2 linked regions of the Methylomagnum ishizawai genome follow. The protein of the gene in region 2 interacts with the protein of the main gene of each other region in a pairwise test. Links are inferred from orthologs where the notes say so. Each region holds a gene or a part of one and is shown on either strand. Other genes may lie near its edges. The genes, in order: K5658_RS00895 and ssb.

Evidence for each region.
Region 1: the proteins of ssb (region 2) and K5658_RS00895 interact in binary tests that used the Escherichia coli proteins (3 or more experiments, as listed by UniProt). The link is inferred for Methylomagnum ishizawai from one-to-one orthologs.

The regions. Positions count from the first base shown.
Region 1 is NZ_AP019783.1:201,704-211,198, reverse strand. Bases 2,993-5,913 are described here. They hold K5658_RS00895 (primosomal protein N'), read right to left. Parts: upstream 5,600-5,913; coding sequence 3,386-5,599; downstream 2,993-3,385. Other genes in these bases: K5658_RS00900 (O-linked N-acetylglucosamine transferase family protein), read left to right, coding at 2,993-3,340. In the rest of the region: more of K5658_RS00900, read left to right, coding at 1-2,992; K5658_RS00890 (HNH endonuclease), read left to right, coding at 5,958-6,548; K5658_RS00885 (DUF5132 domain-containing protein), read right to left, coding at 6,681-7,001; K5658_RS00880 (RDD family protein), read right to left, coding at 7,271-7,987; K5658_RS00875 (BPSS1780 family membrane protein), read right to left, coding at 7,991-8,818; K5658_RS00870 (DUF58 domain-containing protein), read right to left, coding at 8,868-9,495.
Region 2 is NZ_AP019783.1:1,346,882-1,356,416, forward strand. The notes cover bases 6,531-9,491. They hold ssb (single-stranded DNA-binding protein), read right to left. Parts: upstream 8,301-9,491; coding sequence 7,761-8,300; downstream 6,531-7,760. Other genes in these bases: K5658_RS06235 (linear amide C-N hydrolase), read left to right, coding at 6,602-7,648; K5658_RS06245 (MFS transporter), read right to left, coding at 8,406-9,491. Outside these bases: K5658_RS06185 (cytochrome D1 domain-containing protein), read left to right, coding at 1-100; K5658_RS06190 (Lrp/AsnC family transcriptional regulator), read left to right, coding at 111-578; ahbB (siroheme decarboxylase subunit beta), read left to right, coding at 575-1,126; K5658_RS06200 (Lrp/AsnC family transcriptional regulator), read left to right, coding at 1,144-1,587; ahbB (siroheme decarboxylase subunit beta), read left to right, coding at 1,590-2,081; heme d1 biosynthesis radical SAM protein NirJ, read left to right, coding at 2,089-3,258; K5658_RS06215 (RT0821/Lpp0805 family surface protein), read left to right, coding at 3,616-4,245; K5658_RS06220 (hypothetical protein), read left to right, coding at 4,220-4,762; K5658_RS06225 (hypothetical protein), read left to right, coding at 4,973-6,229; more of K5658_RS06245, read right to left, coding at 9,492-9,535. UniProt on the Escherichia coli protein: Plays an important role in DNA replication, recombination and repair. Binds to ssDNA and to an array of partner proteins to recruit them to their sites of action during DNA metabolism. Acts as a sliding platform that migrates on DNA via reptation.

The sequences.
Region 1 (9,495 bases), 1.1 Mb from region 2 along the record:
GGCCAAGCTGGAACGGAACCTCCGGCACCAGCCCTTGTTCGACGTGCCGCGTTCCACCAGGACCCTCGAAGCCGCCTACACGGCGATGTGGGAAAACTGGCAGCGCGGGGCCGCGCCCGCCCATCTCGCCATCGAACTCCCACCCACATCCGACGAATCCCCCAAGCCCGACGAATCCACCATGGCCAAGCACAAGCCCAAACCCACCCAGGCCGCCCAGATTTATCAAGAAGCGGCCCGCCTCTACCACGCCAACCAATTGGAAGCGGCCCGGACCCGGCTCGAGCAATACCTCGCCCTGCGTCCCGACGACCCGGAAGCGCTCAATTTCCTGGCCGTGCTCGCCGCCCGCACCCAAGACTACGCGACGGCGGAACGGCTCCTGCTCAAGCTGGTCGCCGCCCAGCCCACGTACCGGGAAGCCCGCCGCAATCTCGCGGTCATCTACCGCGACATGGGCCGCATCGCCGATGCCGAAACCGCCTACCGCCAATTGCTGGAAATCGACCCCGGCGATGTCGGTCCCTACCTCTCGCTGGCCCAGCTACTCCGGCACAGGGGTCGCCAACCGGAGGCGCTGGACCTCTACCAACGCGCCCTGGCCTTGAACCCCACCCAGCCCGGACAGTTGAACACCATCGGCAACGCCCTGAGCGAAGGCGGACGCCTGGAAGCGGCGGAAGCCGCCTACCGCCAATCCCTGGCGCTCAAGCCCGACAACCCCGAGGCGCTCAACAACCTGGCCGTCACCCTCCGCAAAGCCTTGCGCCCGGACGAGGCCGAAGCCCTTTATCGCCAAGCCCTGGCATTCAAACCGGATTACCCGGAAGCCTGGAACAACCTGGGCAATTTGCTCAAGCAAGGGGGGAAACCGGCGGACGCCGAAGCCGCCTACCGGGAGGCGATCCGGCTCAAGCCGGACTATGCCGAGGCCCATAACGCCCTGGGCACCGTCCTCCGCGAAACCAAGCGCAGGGCGGAAGCCGAGGCCATGCAGCGCCGGGCCATCGCGCTCAAACCGGACGCCGCCACGTTCTACAACGAGCTCGGGAATTTGCTGAACGACGGCAACCGCTACGCCGAGGCCGAGGCCGCCTATCTCAAGGCTTTGGAATTGAAACCGGACTATGCCGAGGTTTATGGCAACCTGGGCGTGCTGTACAAGGTCAGCGTGCGGCTGGAAGAATCGGAAGCCGCCTTCCGCAAGGCGCTGGCGCTCAGGCCGGAATACCCGGACGCCTACAGCAACCTGGGCAACCTGCTCCGCTACATGGGACGCCAGCAAGAAGCCGAGGCCGCCTACCGCCAAGCCCTGGTCCTGGACCCCAACCGCGCCGATATCCACGACAACCTGGGTTCCCTGTATTTCGACAACCGGCTGTGGAACGAAGCCCTGGCCTGTTTCGAGCGCACCCTGGCCTTGAAGCCGGATTACCCGGATTCCGCCGGGATGGCGGTCCTCTGCCGCGACCTCGTCTGCGATTGGCGTGGCCAAGCCGAACTCCACCAGCGGCTCAGGCGGAGCGTGTACGCCGGCTACCGCGGCAGCCCGCCCTGGACCCTGCTCAATGTCGGCGGCGATCCGCTGGAACAACGCCTGGGCGCCGAAATCCATGTCCGCGACAAATACCCCGAACAACCCGCGCCGCAACTGCCGCGCCACCGCCACGACCGCATCCGCATCGCCTATATCTCGCCCGATTGGCGCGACCATCCCGTGGCCCACCTGACCGCCGACCTGCTGGAAGGGCACGACCGGACCCGCTTCGAGATCACCGCCGTCGCCCTGGGCCAACCGGCGGCGGACGCATGGCGGACGCGGGTGGAACGGGCGGCGGACCGCTTCATCGATGCCCATGGCTATTCCGACCCGGCGCTGGCCCAGTGGCTCCGCGACCTGGAAATCGATATCGCCGTCGATCTGGCCGGACACACCCGCAACGCCCGCACCGGCATCTTCGCCTGCCGCGCCGCGCCGATCCAAGTCAATTACCTCGGCCATCCCGGCACCCTGGGCGCGGGCTATATCGATTACCTCCTGGCCGACGACTTCGTGGTGCCGCCGGGCGACGAGGGCTTCTATGTCGAGCGGGTGGCGCGGCTGCCCGAATGCTTCCAAAGCGCCGCCCGGCGTCCGCTCGACACCCCCACGCCCTCCCGCGCCGAACTCGGCCTGCCCGAACACGGCTTCGTGTTCTGCTGTTTCAACAACACCTACAAAATCCATCCGCCGGTGTTCGATATCTGGATGCGCTTGTTGCGGCAGGTGCCGGACAGCGTGCTATGGCTTTACCAAGCCAATGCCGAAGTGGAAAGCAACCTGCGGCGCGAGGCCGGGGCGCGGGGCGTGGACCCGGCGCGGCTGGTGTTCGGGGGCCGGATGCCCAGGCCGGAATATCTGGCGCGGTTCCGGCAGGCCGATTTGTTCCTCGACACCCTGCCGTACAACGCCGGCACCACCGCCGCCGACGCGCTGTGGATGGGCTTGCCGGTGCTGACCCTGCCGGGCCGCGCCTTCGCCAGCCGCATGGCCGGTAGCCTGTTGCGGGCGGCGGGGCTGCCGGAACTCATCGCCGCCACCCCGGAAGCCTACGAAGCCCTGGCCCTGCGCCTCGCTACCCAGCCGGAGGCGCTGGCCGCGCTCAAAGCCAAGCTCGAACGCCACCGCGCCACGGAGCCCTTGTTCGATCTGGAGCGCTCGCGGCTGCACCTGGAAGCGGCCTATGTCCGCATGTGGGAAATCTGGCAGGCGGGTGGGGTGGCCGAATCCTTCGCCATCCCGCCCTTGCCGAGGGAAGTCCGGCCCGTTCGGAAGCTGCTGTATATCGGCGGCGATTCCCGGCCCGGCGCATTCCCCGCCCCGGACTGGGACGCCACCCGGTTGGACCACGCCGACCCGGCGGCGCTGGCCCAGGTGGCGACGGCCTCGCTCGACGCCATCGTCGCGCCGCACCAGCTACAGCGGCTGTATCCGCAAGAAGTGCCGACGGTGCTGGGGGAATTCCGCCGGATGCTGGCGGCGGGGGCTTATGTGTGGGTGGAGGTGCCGGATTTGGGGGCCATCGCGCACTGGATCGCCGGAGATAAATTGGAGGCGGAGATGCCCGCCGCCGCCGCGTCCCCGCTGGACCTGATCTATGGCGACCGCGCCGCCCCCCACCATACCGGCTTCACCGCCGGGACATTGGAGCGGGCGCTGCGGGCCGCCGGGTTCGCCGAAGTCGCCGTGGAACAGGCGGGGACATGGGGATTGCGGGCCATCGCCTGCGTGGAACGGCCCGACCCCGGACGGCTGGCGGCGCTACGATCCGGCTTGGGCATGGAGCCAGGCGGGACTTGACCGCCCCGCGCGCCCCGCGCCGGTGCCCACGAGGGCGGCTCCCGCTCAATACACATCCACCGGATCGATATCCATCGACCACTGCACCCGGCATCCGGCCAACAATTCCGGGATGGCATCCAACAGCGCCTCCACCGCGCCGTGCAATTCCCCGCGCCGGGGCGATTGCAACAGCAATTGGGCGCGGTGCCGTCCCGCCCGCCGGGCCAGGGGCGCGGGCACCGGCCCCAGCACCTGCAAGGACGGCGCTTGCATCCGTCCCGCGAATTCCGCCAACCCCGCCAGGAACCGCGCTGGCCTGTCCGCCTCGGCCGATTCCGCCCGCCATAGCGCCTGATAGCCGAACGGCGGCAATCCGGCAGCGGCCCGCTCCGCCGCGCAGACCTCGGCGAAACCGGCGTAGTCCTCGCGGATCAAACTGCACAGCAGGGGATGGCCGGGCTGGCGGGTTTGCAGCAGCACCGAACCCGGCCTATCTTCGCGCCCGGCCCGGCCCGCCACCTGCATGATCAATTGCGCCGTGCGCTCGCCCGCCCGGTAATCGGTGCTGTGCAGTCCCCCGTCCACATCGACGATGCCCACCAAAGTGACCTTGGGGAAATGATGGCCTTTGGCGAGCATCTGGGTGCCGACCAGGATATCGACCCGGCCCGCGTGGATATCGTCCAGCAGTTGATGCAAAGACCCCTTGCGCCGGGTGCTATCGCGGTCGATGCGGGCCACGCGGGCCTCGGGGAAACGCTCTTCCAGGGCGGCTTCGATGCGCTCGGTGCCCAGGCCCAAGGGCCGCAATTCGCTGTCGCCACATTGGGCGCAGGCGCGGACCAAGGCTTGTTCGTGGCCGCAATGATGGCAGCGCAAGCGGTCCTCCCCGAAGTGGATGACCAAGTTGGCGTCGCAGCAGCCGCATTGCGCGACCCAGCCGCAGGCATGGCAGATCAAGGTCGGCGCGAAACCGCGCCGGTTGACGAACAGCAAGACCTGTTCCCGCCTGCCCAGGGTTTGGCCGATCTCGGACAAAAGCTGGGAAGACAAGCCTTCCACCAGGCGCTGGCCGCGGATATCCAACAAGCGGAACAGCGGCGGGGCCGCGCCCCCGGCCCGCTCCGGTAGGTGCAAACGCTGGTAGCGCCCTTGCCGGACATTATGGAGACTCTCCAAGGAGGGCGTGGCGGAACCCAACACCACCGGGATTTTCAGCAGATGGGCACGCATCACCGCCACATCCCGCGCCGAGAAGCGGAAGCCGTCGTGCTGCTTGAACGAAGCGTCGTGTTCCTCGTCCAATACGATCAAACCCGGCGCGCGCATGGGCATGAACACGGCGGAGCGGGTGCCGAGCAGGATCGCGGCTTCGCCGCGCTGCATCGCCAACCAGGCCCGGCGGCGCTCGCCGGCGGCCAGCCCGGAATGATAGACCGCCAAGGGGTCCGGGAACCGGGCACGGAAGCGGGCTTCCAATTGCGGTGTCAGGCTGATTTCGGGCACCAGCACCATGACCTGTCCGCCCCGCGCCAACACTTCGCCCGCCAGCCGCAAATACACCTCGGTCTTGCCGCTGCCGGTGACGCCATCCAACAGGAAGGCCCGGAAGCCGCCCAGGGCTTCCAGCACCCGCGCCACGGCGGCGGCTTGGCCGGGATTGAGCGCCAAGGGCGGGGCGGGGGAATGGACGGTGCCGGTCCCGGCGGCGGCAACCTGGGCCGCTTGTTCCCGCCACAACGCCAAACCCTTGCCGACCAAGGCGGTGGCGGCGTGCTTGCCACCGTCCAGCCCGGCCAGGATCGCGGGCGGCAAACCAGCGGGATGCTCCCGCAGCAGGCGCAGCAATTCGGCTTGGCGGGGCGAGCGCTTGACCAAGGCTTCGGCCCCGGCACCGCCGGGACCCGCCGGGCAGAGGACGCGGACCGTTTCCGGCGCGGCGGATTGGCCCTCCCGCAGCAAGGGCGCGAAGGCCAGGGCCAGCGCTTCGCCGATGGGATAGTGGTAATAGCGGCTGGCCCAGGCCAACAGGGCGAGGTCGTCCGCCGAGAGCAGGGGTTCCGGGTCCAGCACGGCCAGGACGGGCTTGAGCCTGGCGGGATCGAGTTCGGAAGCATCGGCGATTTCCAGCAGCACGCCGATCCGCCGCCGGGGTCCGAACGGCACCTGGACCCTGACGCCGGGCCGCAAAGCAGCGGGGTCCACCCCGGCGGGCGGCAGGTAGTCGAACAGGCTCCGCAGCGGGGCCTGGACCGCGATCCTCAGCACCTTGGGCATGTCAAATCCAGGACATAAAAGCCGCCTAGCATAGGGCGGGAGCCTTTGGAACCCGGTCCGGGCCTGTTCGCAAAGCTGTGGATAACTTTGTGGATTATCGGCGCGGAACCGCTTCGACCCGATGGGATTTTTGGATGCGGAACGCCCCGCGGCGCTTCGCCCCCATAAAAATCCTCCTTTAAAAGCAAGCACCTATGCATAGATAAAAATCCGGGGCCGGGCCGGTTCCCGCAAAGTTTTCCCTCCCCGGCCAAATTGAATACACTGTGCATAAGTCTTTGCTTTAGCGATCTTTCGAAGTGAACCCTAACCACCCATCCCGAATGAAAACCCGCCAGCGCTCGACTATGGAGGAAACATGGAGATTTATCATCTACAGGTGTTGCGAACCGACGCCTCCGGCATGCCCCTGGAATGGATAGGCTACCAGGAGGCGGCGAAACTCTATCACCTGGGGCAGGTCGCCTATAGCTGCGGCACGCATCTCTACACCCTACACGGCGGCATCAACGCCAAGACCGGCAGGCGCAGCATCATCGAGGTCAACTCGATCATCGCCACCTACCATCAGCACGGCAGCGGCTACGGCGCCGACCCCAACTACGTCCCCCCGCTCAGCAATCCCGCCCTGTTCCGCCGCGACAACAACCTCTGCCTGTATTGCGGCCAGCATTTCGGCCAGGGCGATCTTTCCCGCGACCACATCACCCCCATCAGCCAAGGCGGCGCGGACATCTGGAACAATGTCGTCACCGCCTGCAAGCGCTGCAACAACCACAAGGCCGGCCGGACCCCCGAACAGGCCGGGATGCAGCTCCTGGCGATCCCCTTCGTGCCCACCCACGCCGAATACATCTACCTACAGGGTCGCCGGGTGCTGAGCGACCAGATGGAGTTCCTCAAGGCGCATTTCCCCCGCAAAAGCCCCCTGCACCAACGCCTGCGCTGACTCGGCGCCGGCCTGAACCTAAGGACTGGGTGGATGAGGGATCGACGGGAAGGTCGGTAGGGAAGGGGTTTGTCCGGCGGGTGCGCGACCGGCCCGGTGGGCCGCGCCGCGACGACGGGCGATGGGGGCCGCTCAGCCCTGGGCCTCTTCGGCGGTTGCCGCGGCCACCTCCATGGCGTCTTCGATATCCCCGGCTTCTTCGACCACGGCTTCCTCGGCGAAACGCTGCTCGGCCAATTCGGCCCGTACCTCGGCGACCAAGTCCTCCAGGGATTCGCTGGCTTCCGCCATCCATTCGCGGCCCTTCTCGAACAGGAGGATGCCGCCCTTCATCGCGCCACGGGTGACGGGCCGCAAGGCCGGCGTCAGCAGCAGCCCCGCGGCGGCCACGCCCAGGCCAATCGCCACGCCCTTGGTGATATCGCTTTTCAGTATGTCGGTGAGTTTTGCCATGATGCCTCCATGAACTCTTCGTGGAACCGCCCGCGCCCGGCATTCCATGGGAAATACCGTCCGGGCGGGGAACAACCGGAATCCGCGCCGCACGCTCCCGCCATGGAAAAACCGGACGGATGGCGGCGCGGATTCCAGGGAAAAAGGCGGAGAGTCGGGGGGTATTATGCCAGCCCCGCTGGGATGGGGGGGAAGTTTGCCCGGTGGCGGCCCGAAGGCCAAGCGCTAAGGTTTACCCGGCCAGTTTACAGCATCATGACAGCCGGGATTCAATCCCGGCCCTGGACGGCGCGGCCCTGCAAGAAATCGGCGAGGCGGAACAAACGCGCCCGCCCCGCCTCCGGGGACAGCCCGGCGGTCAGGGGCGCGGCCAAGGCGGCCAGTTCCAAGGCGCGTTCCGGGGTCAGGGTTGCGGCCCGGCGGCGGTATTCCAACAGCGCCCGCCGTTCCCCGGCCCCCAGGGGGAAGGGCGGCGGTTCCACGCCCTCCACCGGGGCCGGGCCGCCCGGATCGGGTTTTTTCATGCCCCGATACACCACCACCGTCCCGGCCAGGATATCGCCCAGGCGCTTGCCATCGCCATTCAGGCCCATGGCCACCAAGCCCACCGCATAGCCCACCGGGGCGGCGTCCACGAAACGCAGGGCGTTGCGCAGGAAAGCGGCGTCCCAACCGACCGGGGTGGCATCGTCGCGCAGCACGGCCAGCCCGCACAGGCGCTTGCCCGGCGTGGCCCCGGCATTGAAGACCTCGAACAACACCGGATACCCCCAAGCCAACCCGAAATAGACCAACAGCAGCAAGCCCATGCCCATCGAACCCAGCCGTCCCAGCAAGGTGGCCGCGGCCACGAACACGAGGAAGCGGATTACGGCATCGATGCAGAACGCCCGCGCCCGCGCCGCCGGTCCCGCCAGGCGCAGGACCAATTCGCAGCCTTCGGGGGTCGCGACCACGCGGACGGTATCGGGCGGCGGGGTGTCCATCGCTCACTCGGTGAAGATGTTGCGGTAGGCCACATAGGTCGAGGCGATCAACACCGGCCACAGCGCCAGCCAGCCCAGGCCCAGGGTCAGGACGGCCAGGACCGTTAAGATCGCGCCACCCAAGCCGTAGGCCAGGAACGGCATGAGGTTCCGCAGGCAGCCCTGGAAGCTGAGGACCAAGGCCCGCCCCGGCGGCACATCGTGCAAGATGGCCAGGGCCGGGGCGAACCAGAGCGCCATCATCACCGGCATCATCAGGGCCGATACCATCAGCAGGGCCAGCAACAAGCGGACCGGATCGGGCATCATCGCCACCGCTTCGCCATGGACCAGGATATTGAACCCCGTCGGCATCCCCAGGGCGGCGATGAACGAGCCGAACAGGATCGCGGCGCTGGCGGCGCTCCCGGCCAGTCCGATCAAGGCCAAGCCGAGGAAGCGGCGGAACAGGCCCGCGAACAGGTGTTCGACCCCGAGGCCGTCCCGCTCCAGGGTCAGCGCATGGCAGCCATACATCAGGCCGCCCGTGAACAGCGTATTGACCAGCCCCACCGCGAGGTTCGCCACCAGGCTCTGGCCCAGCAGGATCAAGCCGATGATGACCATCCACAGGATCACGATGCCGATCCAGGTGGCGGGCGCCCTCGCGAACAATTCCCAACCGCCGGCCAGCCAGCCCAACCCCCGCGTGAATTCGAGGGCGCGGGGCGTCTCCAGCAATTCGCCCAGCCCTTCGAGGCCGGGATCGTCCACCCTGGCCTGGGGCGCTTCGTAGGGATTCTGGGTCTCATCGGCCTCGGGGATGGGTTCTGGCGTACTCGGCGTACTCATGGTGGGCTCCGGGTTTGAACAAGATATGGCGAAACAGCGATATTACTCCTCATAGCAGACCGCCACGCTTCATCTCCCAATAGCGGTTGACCAGGGCCGTGGGCAATCCGGGCGGGGCCACCTCCAACACCTGGGCACCCTGGGCCTTCAACATCGCCCATTGCCGCCGCCGGGCGCGGCGGTAATCCACGGCGGCGGCATAGCCCAGGGCGGCGTCGAAATCCGCGATGGGCCGGGCCAAGGCCGCGTCCAGGGCGGTTTCCCGTAAATTGGCGACCAGGACCCCATGCCGCCTGCCCAATAGGCGCAAGGCCAGGACCAGGCTGGATTCGTCCTCGTCGCGCAGATTGGTGAGCAGGACGATCAGCGCCCGCCGTTCCAAGCGCCCGGCCAAGGACTGGGCCGCCATCAGGTAATCCGGGGTGCGCGGCGTGGGTTGCAGGTCGTAGGTGGCGTCCAGCAAGTGTTGGACGGTGTCCAGCGACTTGCGCGGGGCCAGGAACCGCGGCTGGGCATGGGCGAAGGTGGCGAGGCCCACCCCGTCGCCCTGGCGCAGGGCCACATAGGCCAGCAAGAGCAAGGCGTTCAGGGTATGGTCGAAATGGGACAGCGCATCGTCCCGCGCCCGCATGCGCTGGCCGCAATCCAACAGGAACATCAAACGCTGGTCGCGCTCG
Region 2 (9,535 bases):
GGTCTACGACACCGAAACCTTCGCCGAATTGGCCCGGATCAAGGCCGACAAGCCCAGCGGCATTTTCTTCACCGCGCGCGCCCACCGCCTGGGTTTGTGAGGACAAGGCCTTGTCGCTGACCCCTTTGCAAAAACGCTTGCTCAACGATTTCCAGCGCGGCTTCCCGCTGTCGCCGCGGCCTTTCCAAGCCCTGGCCGAAACTTTGGGCGTGGACGAGGCCGAGGTGCTGGAAAACCTTCGGGTCTTGAGCGATAGCCAAATGGTCAGCCGGGTGGGGCCGGTGTTCGCGCCCCAGCGGGTCGGAGCCAGCACGCTGGCGGCCCTGGCCGTACCGGCGGAACGCCTGGAAGCCGTTGCCGCCTGGATCAGCGATCTCCCCGAAGTGAACCACAACTACGAGCGGGAACACCGCTACAACCTGTGGTTCGTCCTCACCGCCGCCGACCCGGAACGCTTGGACGCGGCGCTGGCCCGGATCGAGCGGCATACGGGATTGGCCGTGTTGTCGCTGCCCTTGCTGGAGGATTTCCATATCGACCTGGGTTTTCCGCTGGACTTCGGGAGCGGACCCACATGAGCGGGATGCCACTCCGGGCGGTGGATTTCCCCGCCGTGTTTCCCGGTCCGGCCCCGGTCCATTGCGGAACCCATCCCGACGCGGCCAGCGACCTACGCTTGCTGGCGGCGGTCCAGCACGGCCTGCCCCTGGTGCCCCGGCCCTATGCCGAACTGGGGCGGCAGGTGGGTTTGAGCGAGGCCGAGGTCATCGAACGGCTGGAACGCTGGCTCGCAACCGGGATCGTCAAACGCCTGGGGGTGGTGGTCCGCCATCGCAAACTCGGCTACCGCGCCAACGCCATGGTGGTGTTCGACGTACCGGACGCCCTGGTCGGCGCCGTCGGTGCCCGGCTGGCCGCTTTCGCCTGTGTCACGCTGTGTTACCGCCGTCCGCGCCGGGGCGAGGCCTGGCCCTATAATCTGTTCTGCATGATCCATGGCCGGGATCGCGCCACCGTCGAAGCCCAGGTGGAGGCGTTGACCCTCGCCTGCGGCCTGGAGGCCATGCCCCGCGCCGTATTATTCAGCCGCCGCTGTTTCAAGCAGCGCGGCGCGGTCTACCGTTAAGCTTTTCCCCACTCCCCATGAACGCCCTGGAACGCACCCTCATCAACGGCCTGCAAGGCGGTTTCCCGATTTGCGAGCGGCCCTATTTGGCAGTCGCGGAACGCCTGGGTTTGACCGAGGAAGCAGTCATCGAAGGACTGCGCGGCTTGTTGGACCAAGGCATCCTGAGCCGCTTCGGGCCGCTCTACCATGCCGAGCGCATGGGCGGGGCGCTGAGCCTGGCGGCGCTGGCCGTGCCCGAGGCCGATTTCGAGCGGGTGGTGGCCGAGGTCAACGCTTTCCCGGAAGTCGCCCACAACTACGCCCGCGACCATGCCTTGAACATGTGGTTCGTCCTCGCGACCGAAAAGCCGGAGCGCAAGGCCGAAGTCATCGCGGGGATAGAAGCCGCCACCGGCTTGAAGGTCCACGATATGCCCAAACTGGCCGAGTACTACGTGGGCCTGCGCCTGGAGGTATGACCATGCAAGACCGCGACGCCATCGACGAGATCGACCGCCAAATCATCCGCGCCACCCAGGCCGGTTTGCCGCTGACGCCCCGGCCCTACGCGGCCATCGCCGAACAACTGGGCCTCTCCGCCGACGTGGTGATGGCGCGGCTGCGGGCGATGCAGGAACGCGGGGTGATCCGCCGCATCGGCGCGGTGCCCAATCATTACAAGTTGGGCTACCGGGCCAATGGCATGACGGTCTGGGATGTGCCGGATGAAGCGATCGACGCACTCGGGGCGCGGGTCGGTGCCTTGGATGCGGTCAGCCATTGCTACCACCGCCCGCGCCATCGGCCCGACTGGCCGTATAACCTGTTCGCCATGGTCCATGGCCGGACCCGTGAAGAGGTCGAGCGGGAAACCGCCCGCATCGCGGCCTTGCTGGGCGAGGCCAACCGGGGCCATGCCGTGCTGTACAGCACGCGCATCTTGAAGAAAACCGGCTTGCGTATCGGCGATTAACCCCCCCATGTTCCGCATCACCCAATACATCGCCGAACTGCTGGATCCCCCGGCGGAACCGCTTCCCGCCGCGCCACGCCGCCGGGTCATGCCCGGCCCCGTGGTGATTTGGAACCTGATCCGCCGCTGCAATCTGGCCTGCAAGCATTGCTACACCACCTCGGCGGATATCGACTTCCCCGGCGAACTCGATACCGATGCGGTCTTCGCGGTGATGGACGACCTCAGGGCGTTCTGGGTGCCGGTGTTGATTCTGTCCGGTGGGGAGCCGCTGCTGCGGCCCGATATCTTCGCCATCGCCCAACGCGCCAAGGCCATGGGTTTCTACGTGGGGCTGTCCAGCAACGGCACCCTCATCACCGAACAGAACATCGCCGCCATCGCCGCCACCGGCTTCGACTACGTGGGCGTCAGCCTGGACGGCATAGGCAAGACCCACGACGATTTCCGCCAGAGTCCCGGTTCCTTCGAGCGTTCGCTGCATGGGGTCCGGCTCTGCCGCGAACGGGACATCAAGGTCGGCCTGCGCTTCACCCTGACCCGCGACAACCACGCCGACCTGCCCGCCCTGCTCGACCTGATGGAACGGGAAGGCGTGGACAAGTTCTATCTCTCCCACCTCAACTACGGCGGTCGCGGCCACCGCAACCGCAAGGACGACGCGGTGTTCGCCACGACCCGCGCCGCCATGGACCTCTTGTTCGATACCTGCCTGGACCGGCTCCGGGCGGGGCGGCCCGCCGAATTCGTCACCGGCAACAACGACGCCGACGGGGTTTACCTGTTGCACTGGGCGCGGCGGCGCTTCCCCGACCAAGCGGGAAGGCTGCGCGCCCGGCTGGCCCAATGGGGCGGCAATGCCTCCGGCGTCAACATCGCCAATATCGACAACCTGGGGAACGTCCATCCCGACACCTTCTGGTGGCATTACAGCCTGGGGAATGTGCGGGAACGGCCTTTTTCGGAGATTTGGCGGGATGTGTCGGACCCCTTGATGGCGGGCCTGAAAGCCAGTCCGCGCCCGGTCAAGGGCCGCTGCGCGGAATGCGCCCATCTCGATCTTTGCAATGGCAACACGCGGGTGCGTGCCCACCAGACCACCGGGGATTTCTGGGCCGAAGATCCCGGCTGCTATCTCGCCGACGACGAGATCGGCCTCCAGGCACGGGACCGCTGACGCGGATTGCCCGGCCCTGCCTGTGCCCGTAACCCTTCCTCTTGGCTACGAGGCGGCGACGCCCGTCCTCGGTGGCCCGTTCCCATGAATCGCGCGAAACTCATACAGCCATAAAAAAGCCCGCTTGCCGCGGGCTTCCAGGAAATCCTTGACGGAATCGCCGGCGGTGGTGGCTTTGAGAACGCTCCCACGACGCGGGGCTTGCCTTAATAGTACACCCTTCTTGTAATCGTCTAGGCTTAGTAGATCGGGGGAGGCCGCAACGCCGCTCGCGGGTCGGATGGTGTTCTCATTTGGGCGCAACGCCGCCCGCCGGATTCGATAAATTCCAAAGCGACAAAACAAAAAGGAGCTACGATGAATTACAAATTGATTGCCACGGCAGCTTTAATGCTAGCAACCCAAGGTTTTAGTTCGTCCGCGCAGGCATTCCAATATGAATATCTATTAGCCCAGTCTCCAGACCGATATATGAACGACGAGGATTATCAGCTTATGCTGGAGACCGGGCAGGACATATTGGATCACGGCAAGGATGGTGCGAGTAAAGGCTGGAAAAACCCCAAAACCGGTAGCAAGGGGGTGTTCAAGGTACTACTGTCGTATAAGGATTCCGGTTTGTCATGCCGACAAACCGCGTTGGCCACCAAAACGGCGAGCGGTATCTCGGAAAAATCGGTCTTGAGTTTCTGCAAGATCGAAGGCCAGTGGAAGATCAAGGCGTCGCCCGCCGAATCCTTTACCGACGAAGATTGGGGGCTGTTCGACAAAGCGGCCCAAGACGCCTTGGATAACGCGAAAGATGGCAAAGCCAAGACTTGGCACAACCCCAAAACCGATCATTCCGGAACCTTCAAACCCACCGCGACCGGCGACAACGGTTGCCGCACGCTGTTCTTGGCGATAGGAAAATCCAAAAAGGACAGCGCCGAAACCACCCTCGATGTATGCAAGAAGCCTGATGGCACGTGGGAACAACGCAAATAAGGGCGATGCGGTCACCGGGGCCGACGCCCGTTTCAAGCTCGGCCTCGCCGTACTGATTGTCAGCAATCTGCTGTTCGCGGTTCCGTTTTTTATCCAAGAACATTGGCCGGGATGGCTCAAAGCCTTGGCCGGTTCCCTGCTGCTGGCGCCGGATATCGGAACCTTGGCGGCGGTGGCGATCATGGGCAAGGAGAACTTCGACCGCATCGTGTCCGCCGTGAAGCGTTGGTTCGCCAGCCAGAAACCAGCGGGCAACGTGGGGCCGGTCCGCCATGCCTTCGGACTGGTGCTATTCCTGTCGCCGCTGGTCGTGACCTATATCCAAGGCTATTTTCCCGAATGGCTCCCGGATGCTTCGCCTTGGCGCTTTTACGCGAACCTTGCCAGCGACCTGGTATTCCTGGCCAGCCTCTTCGTGCTGGGCGGTGATTTTTGGGACAAGCTCCGGGCCTTGTTCGTGCGCGAGGCCCGCGCGGTGTTTCCCGAAAAGGCCCGTGGGGAAAATCGACCGGGCTGATTGCCGCTTATCGACCGCCGCCAATGGGGTTCCACGTTGATGTCCACCCGGAAATCCAGCTGCCTAGGTGAACTCCCCGGAAAAGCGCCGCCCGCGACCAACACCGTGCCGCACAGATGCCTACGTTCCCTGACGATGACAGCCCCGTTGTTGGGCCTGCTCGGGAGTAGTTGTGCGCTGATCCATAAGACCGTGGAGCTCCCGGCCCGCATGGTAGTGGCAATACTTCCCGGAGCGCCGGAAACCGAGCCGGCCGACCCCATCAAACTCCAAGACGACCTGCTCCGTTTCGCGGACAATTTCGTGTTCTCGACCACGCAGGCGGCGGAGCACCTCTCCACCAGCGAAGGCCCGATCAAAAGGGCCGATCTCCTCGCCATCAAATCGGCCTTGGCCACGGATGTTTACGGATTGGCTTCGGGTTCCAATCCCATCTCCAACCTGGTCAGCCTGACCGTGCTCGCCTCGGAGGCCCGGCACCGCGTCGAGGACTACTGGCTGCCCAAGGTCTATGGCCCCTCGGCGGAACCCATGCTCCGCTGCTTCAAGGATCGGGAAAGGGAAATCTGGGCCATCGCGGAGCGGGCGCTCAGCCCGGAAATGCGCGCCGAACTGCGGAAGGAAATCGAGCGGTGGCGGCGGAGCTTCGCCGAACCGAACGCGGACCCCGAAGCCTTCGCCGGTATCGCGATGGTCAACGATATCACCAAGGGATTGGAGGTCAACCGGTCCAGCGCGCTGCCGAACAGTGTCTTCGGACTCCTCGGCATAGATCCCCTCGCGGGACTCGATCCGGCCGCCCGCGAATTGGCGGAAACCCGTCTTTTCGCGGAGCGCGCCCTTTTCATCGGGCAACGGCTCCCCCAGACGATGGGATGGCAGGCGGAACTCCTGGCCCTGCGTTCCGCCGAGATCCCAGAAGTCGCCAGCCTGGTCGGCAGCGGTTCCCAGATCGCCGGTTCCAGCGAGCGGCTTTCCAAAAGCCTCGAATCCCTGCCGGCCTTTTTGTCTTCGGAACGGGAGAGCGTCCTCAAGGCCTTCACCCAGGAGCGCATCGGGCTGGTCGGTCTGGCCCAAGCCACGAAAGAGACCCTCGCGGAAGGCACCCACATGGCCCAGGCGACCGCCCAGGTCTTGAAATCCTACGAAGGCATCGCGCAACAGCTACGGGATTCGCCCGACGATCCCAACGCGCCGCCGTTCGACATCCGGGAATGGGGCAAGGCCGCCGGGGAAGTCAGCCATATGTCCGCCGAGCTTCATGGGCTTTTAAGCCTGGCGGTCTCCGCCACCCACAAAGACCAGCTTGCGGTGGTCACGCAAGCCTCGCGCGAGGCCGGCGAAGCCCTGGTCGATTACGTATTCCGGAAGCTGCTCCTCTTGGTGGTCCTATCCGGGCTGTTCATCACCGGCCTTCGATTGACCTACCATTGGCTCCGGGCCCGTTTACGCCTTCATAACGGTTGATCCGGCCTTTGAAGTTTTGGATCAATAGCGGGATGGACCGCCCCGGAAATTCCGGAGGCTGTTTGCTGTGAGCCACGCCGCGATGGCGGGCTCGGTAAGGCTACGGTAGTAGGCGGCTTCGGCCTCGGCGGGCGTGATGTCGCCGATGAACCCCGTCCACCCAGGCCAGGGTGGCCCATTCCACCGCCTCCAGATTCTTCCAGGATTGCCGATGGATCTGTTGGTACGCTGGTTGGCCGGGATCGATACCCGGCTGGATTTGCCATGGGATTTTCCGTCCGTGCGCATAACCACCCCAGAATTGCCGGGCTTTTCCTACCCTGTGCCGGATGGTCTGGCATCCCCAACCCAATCCTATTTGGAGCGCTCCCCATGACCGCCAAACAACTTTCCGTCCTGGTCCTTTCCGCAAGCTTGAGCCTTGGCTTGCTGGACCAAGCAGCCACGGCTTGCTCGCGCATCCTGCTCAACACGGACCATGGCCATGTCGTAGGCCGCACCATGGACCTTTACATACCGGACCATCCCAAGCTCGTGGCCTATCCCCGGGGCATTGCCAGGGATGGGGCCGTTACCGATGGCAACGGGGTGCGCTGGGTCTCGAAATACGGCAGCGTGGTGGTGAATTCTTTAGGGATAGCCACCTCCGATGGCATGAACGAAAAGGGGTTCGTGGCGAACCTCCTTTATCTGCATGACTCCCAATACGAAACCAGGGATACCCGCCCCGGCGTGGCCAATGCCATGGTGCTTCAATACCTCTTGGATGTTTCCGCCACGGTTGCCGAGGCCTTGGCGGAGTTGGACAAAGTCCAAATCGTCTCGGTGAAGGCGGCGGGGCGGGAATGGCCGCTGCACATCTCCATTTCCGACGCCACCGGCGATTCCGCCGTCATCGAGTTCGTCAACGGGGCCAAGGTGGTGCATCGCGGCAAGGATTCGTCCGTCATGACCAATGAGCCGCCTTTGGATTGGCAACTGAACAATCTTAAAAAATACAGGTATTTCGGCGGGACCGAACCCCTGCCCGGCGACATCGACCCCGCCAGCCGCTTTGTCCGCGCCTCGGCCTTTTTGAAAACAATACCCGCGCCCAAGGATATCCGGGAGGCTTTGGCCGAGGTCTACAGCATTGTCAAAACGGTCTCGGTTCCGCTCGGTGCCGAAAATACATCGGCGGGAGTCCATTCCGAAGATACTTGGCCCACCTTGTGGACCACATTGGCGGACGCGGGCGACCGGCTCTACTTCTTCCAGGCTTCCGGTTCCCCGAATATGTTCTGGATCGACCTCGGCAAAATCAATTTCGCCAAGGGTATGCCCATCAAGCAGGTTTCCGGGGAGGAGATTTCGTTGGTGGGCGAGGTTTCCAGCAAGTTAAAGCCGATTAAGAATAAACATCATCGGAAACCGGTTTGAAAACCAAATCAATTAACTACCGCCTCCCAAAATTCTACAGCTGAAAACCAAAAAAAAGCCCGCATGAAGCGGGCTTTGGAGAGATTCTTAATAAATGCTCTGATGGTAGAACCTAGAACGGGATATCGTCGTCGAAATCATCCATGCCGCCGCCCGCCGGTGGCGCGGGCGGGCGTTGGGGTGCCGGGGAACCCGTCGTGGTCTGGGGCGGCGGGGCGTAGCGTTCGGAATCGCGGTCGCGGGTGGCGGTGGGCGGTGTCGCTTCCGACCAGGGGCCGGGGTCTCCGCCGCCTCCGCCCATGCCGCCGCCGCCACCGGCGCGGTCGAGCATCTGCATTTCGTTGGCGATGATTTCGGTGGTGTAGCGGTCCTGGCCGTTCTTATCCTGCCATTTGCGGGTGCGGAGGCTGCCTTCGACGTAGACCTTGCCGCCTTTCTTCAGGTATTGGCCGACGATTTCCGCCAGCTTGCGATAGAACACCACGTTATGCCATTCGGTGCGCTCTTGGGTGTTGCCTTGCGGGTCTTTCCAAGAGTCGCTGGTGGCGATGGTGACGTTGGCCACGGCTTCGCCGTTGGGCATGTAGCGGACTTCGGGGTCTCGGCCCAGATTGCCGATGAGGATGACTTTGTTGATGCCGCGAGAGGCCATGGGAAGTTTCTCCGATAGTGTGCATTCGGGGTGTCCGGGGCCGTAGGGGCGGCCCGGACGGTTCAATGCCGGGTTCGCCCCGGTCTTGCTGTCGTAGAGGGCGGATCAGGCCGCCTGGGTTTGGAACAATTCTTCGGTCAGGGCCGCGCGGTCCAGGGTGTCCTTATCCACCTTGAGATAGGCCACGCCATCCTCGGCCAGGACCACCGCCTCGGCCACGCCCGGCACTTGCAGCAAACGGCCCGAGAGGGTGGCGGCTTGTTCCCGGCTCAACGCGCCGACATTGACCAGGAGGCTGCTGACATGGCGCGGCGGGCGCATCCCCAGGGCCACCGCCAGCCAGATGAGGGCCGCCACCGCGCAATACAGGAACACCGCCGGGATGCCGTGATGCCCGTAAATCCAGCCCCCGCCCGCGCCGCCCGCGAACGCGCCCAGGAATTGGGCGGTGGAATAAACGCCCATGGCCGTGCCCTTGAGGTCGGGCGGGGCGATCTTGGACACCATGGAGGGCAGGGTGGCTTCCAGCAGGTTGAAGCCGGTGAAGTACAGGTAGAGCAGCCCGAACACCGCCCAGAAACTCGCGCCGAATCCCAGGAAACCCAGGTCGGCCAGCGCCACCACGGCGATGGCCCCGAGGAACACCGGCTTCATCTTGCGCTTTTTCTCGGCCACGATCACGAAAGGCACCATGCTCGCCATCGCCAGCACGAACACCGGCAAATAGAGATGCCAATGCTGGGCGGTGGGCAGGTCGAGCGTGTCGCGCAGTACCAGGGGCAGCACCACGAAAGTGGCGGTGAGGATCAGGTGCAGGCAGAAGATGCCAAGGTCGAGCCGCAACAGTTCCGGGTTGCCCAGCACCGTGCCGAACGAAGCGGTCCTGACCTCGGCGTCGCGGTGGAAGCGGCTGGTCACGGGATCGGGCACGGCGGTATAGAGCACCACGATGCCCAGCGCGGCCAAGGCGGTGACCACCCAGAACAAGCCCTTCAGTCCCATCCAGGCCGAGAGTATCGGTCCCGCCACCATCGACAGGGCGAAGGAGAAGCCGATGCTGACGCCGATCAAGGCCATGGCCTTGGTGCGGTGCTCCTCGCGGGTGAGGTCGGCGGCGAGGGCCATCACCACCGCCGCCACCGCGCCCGCGCCTTGCAGGGCGCGGCCCGCGATGATGCCGTAGATATCGTCGGACAGGGCGGCGAGGGCGCTGCCCAGCACGAACAGGACGAGTC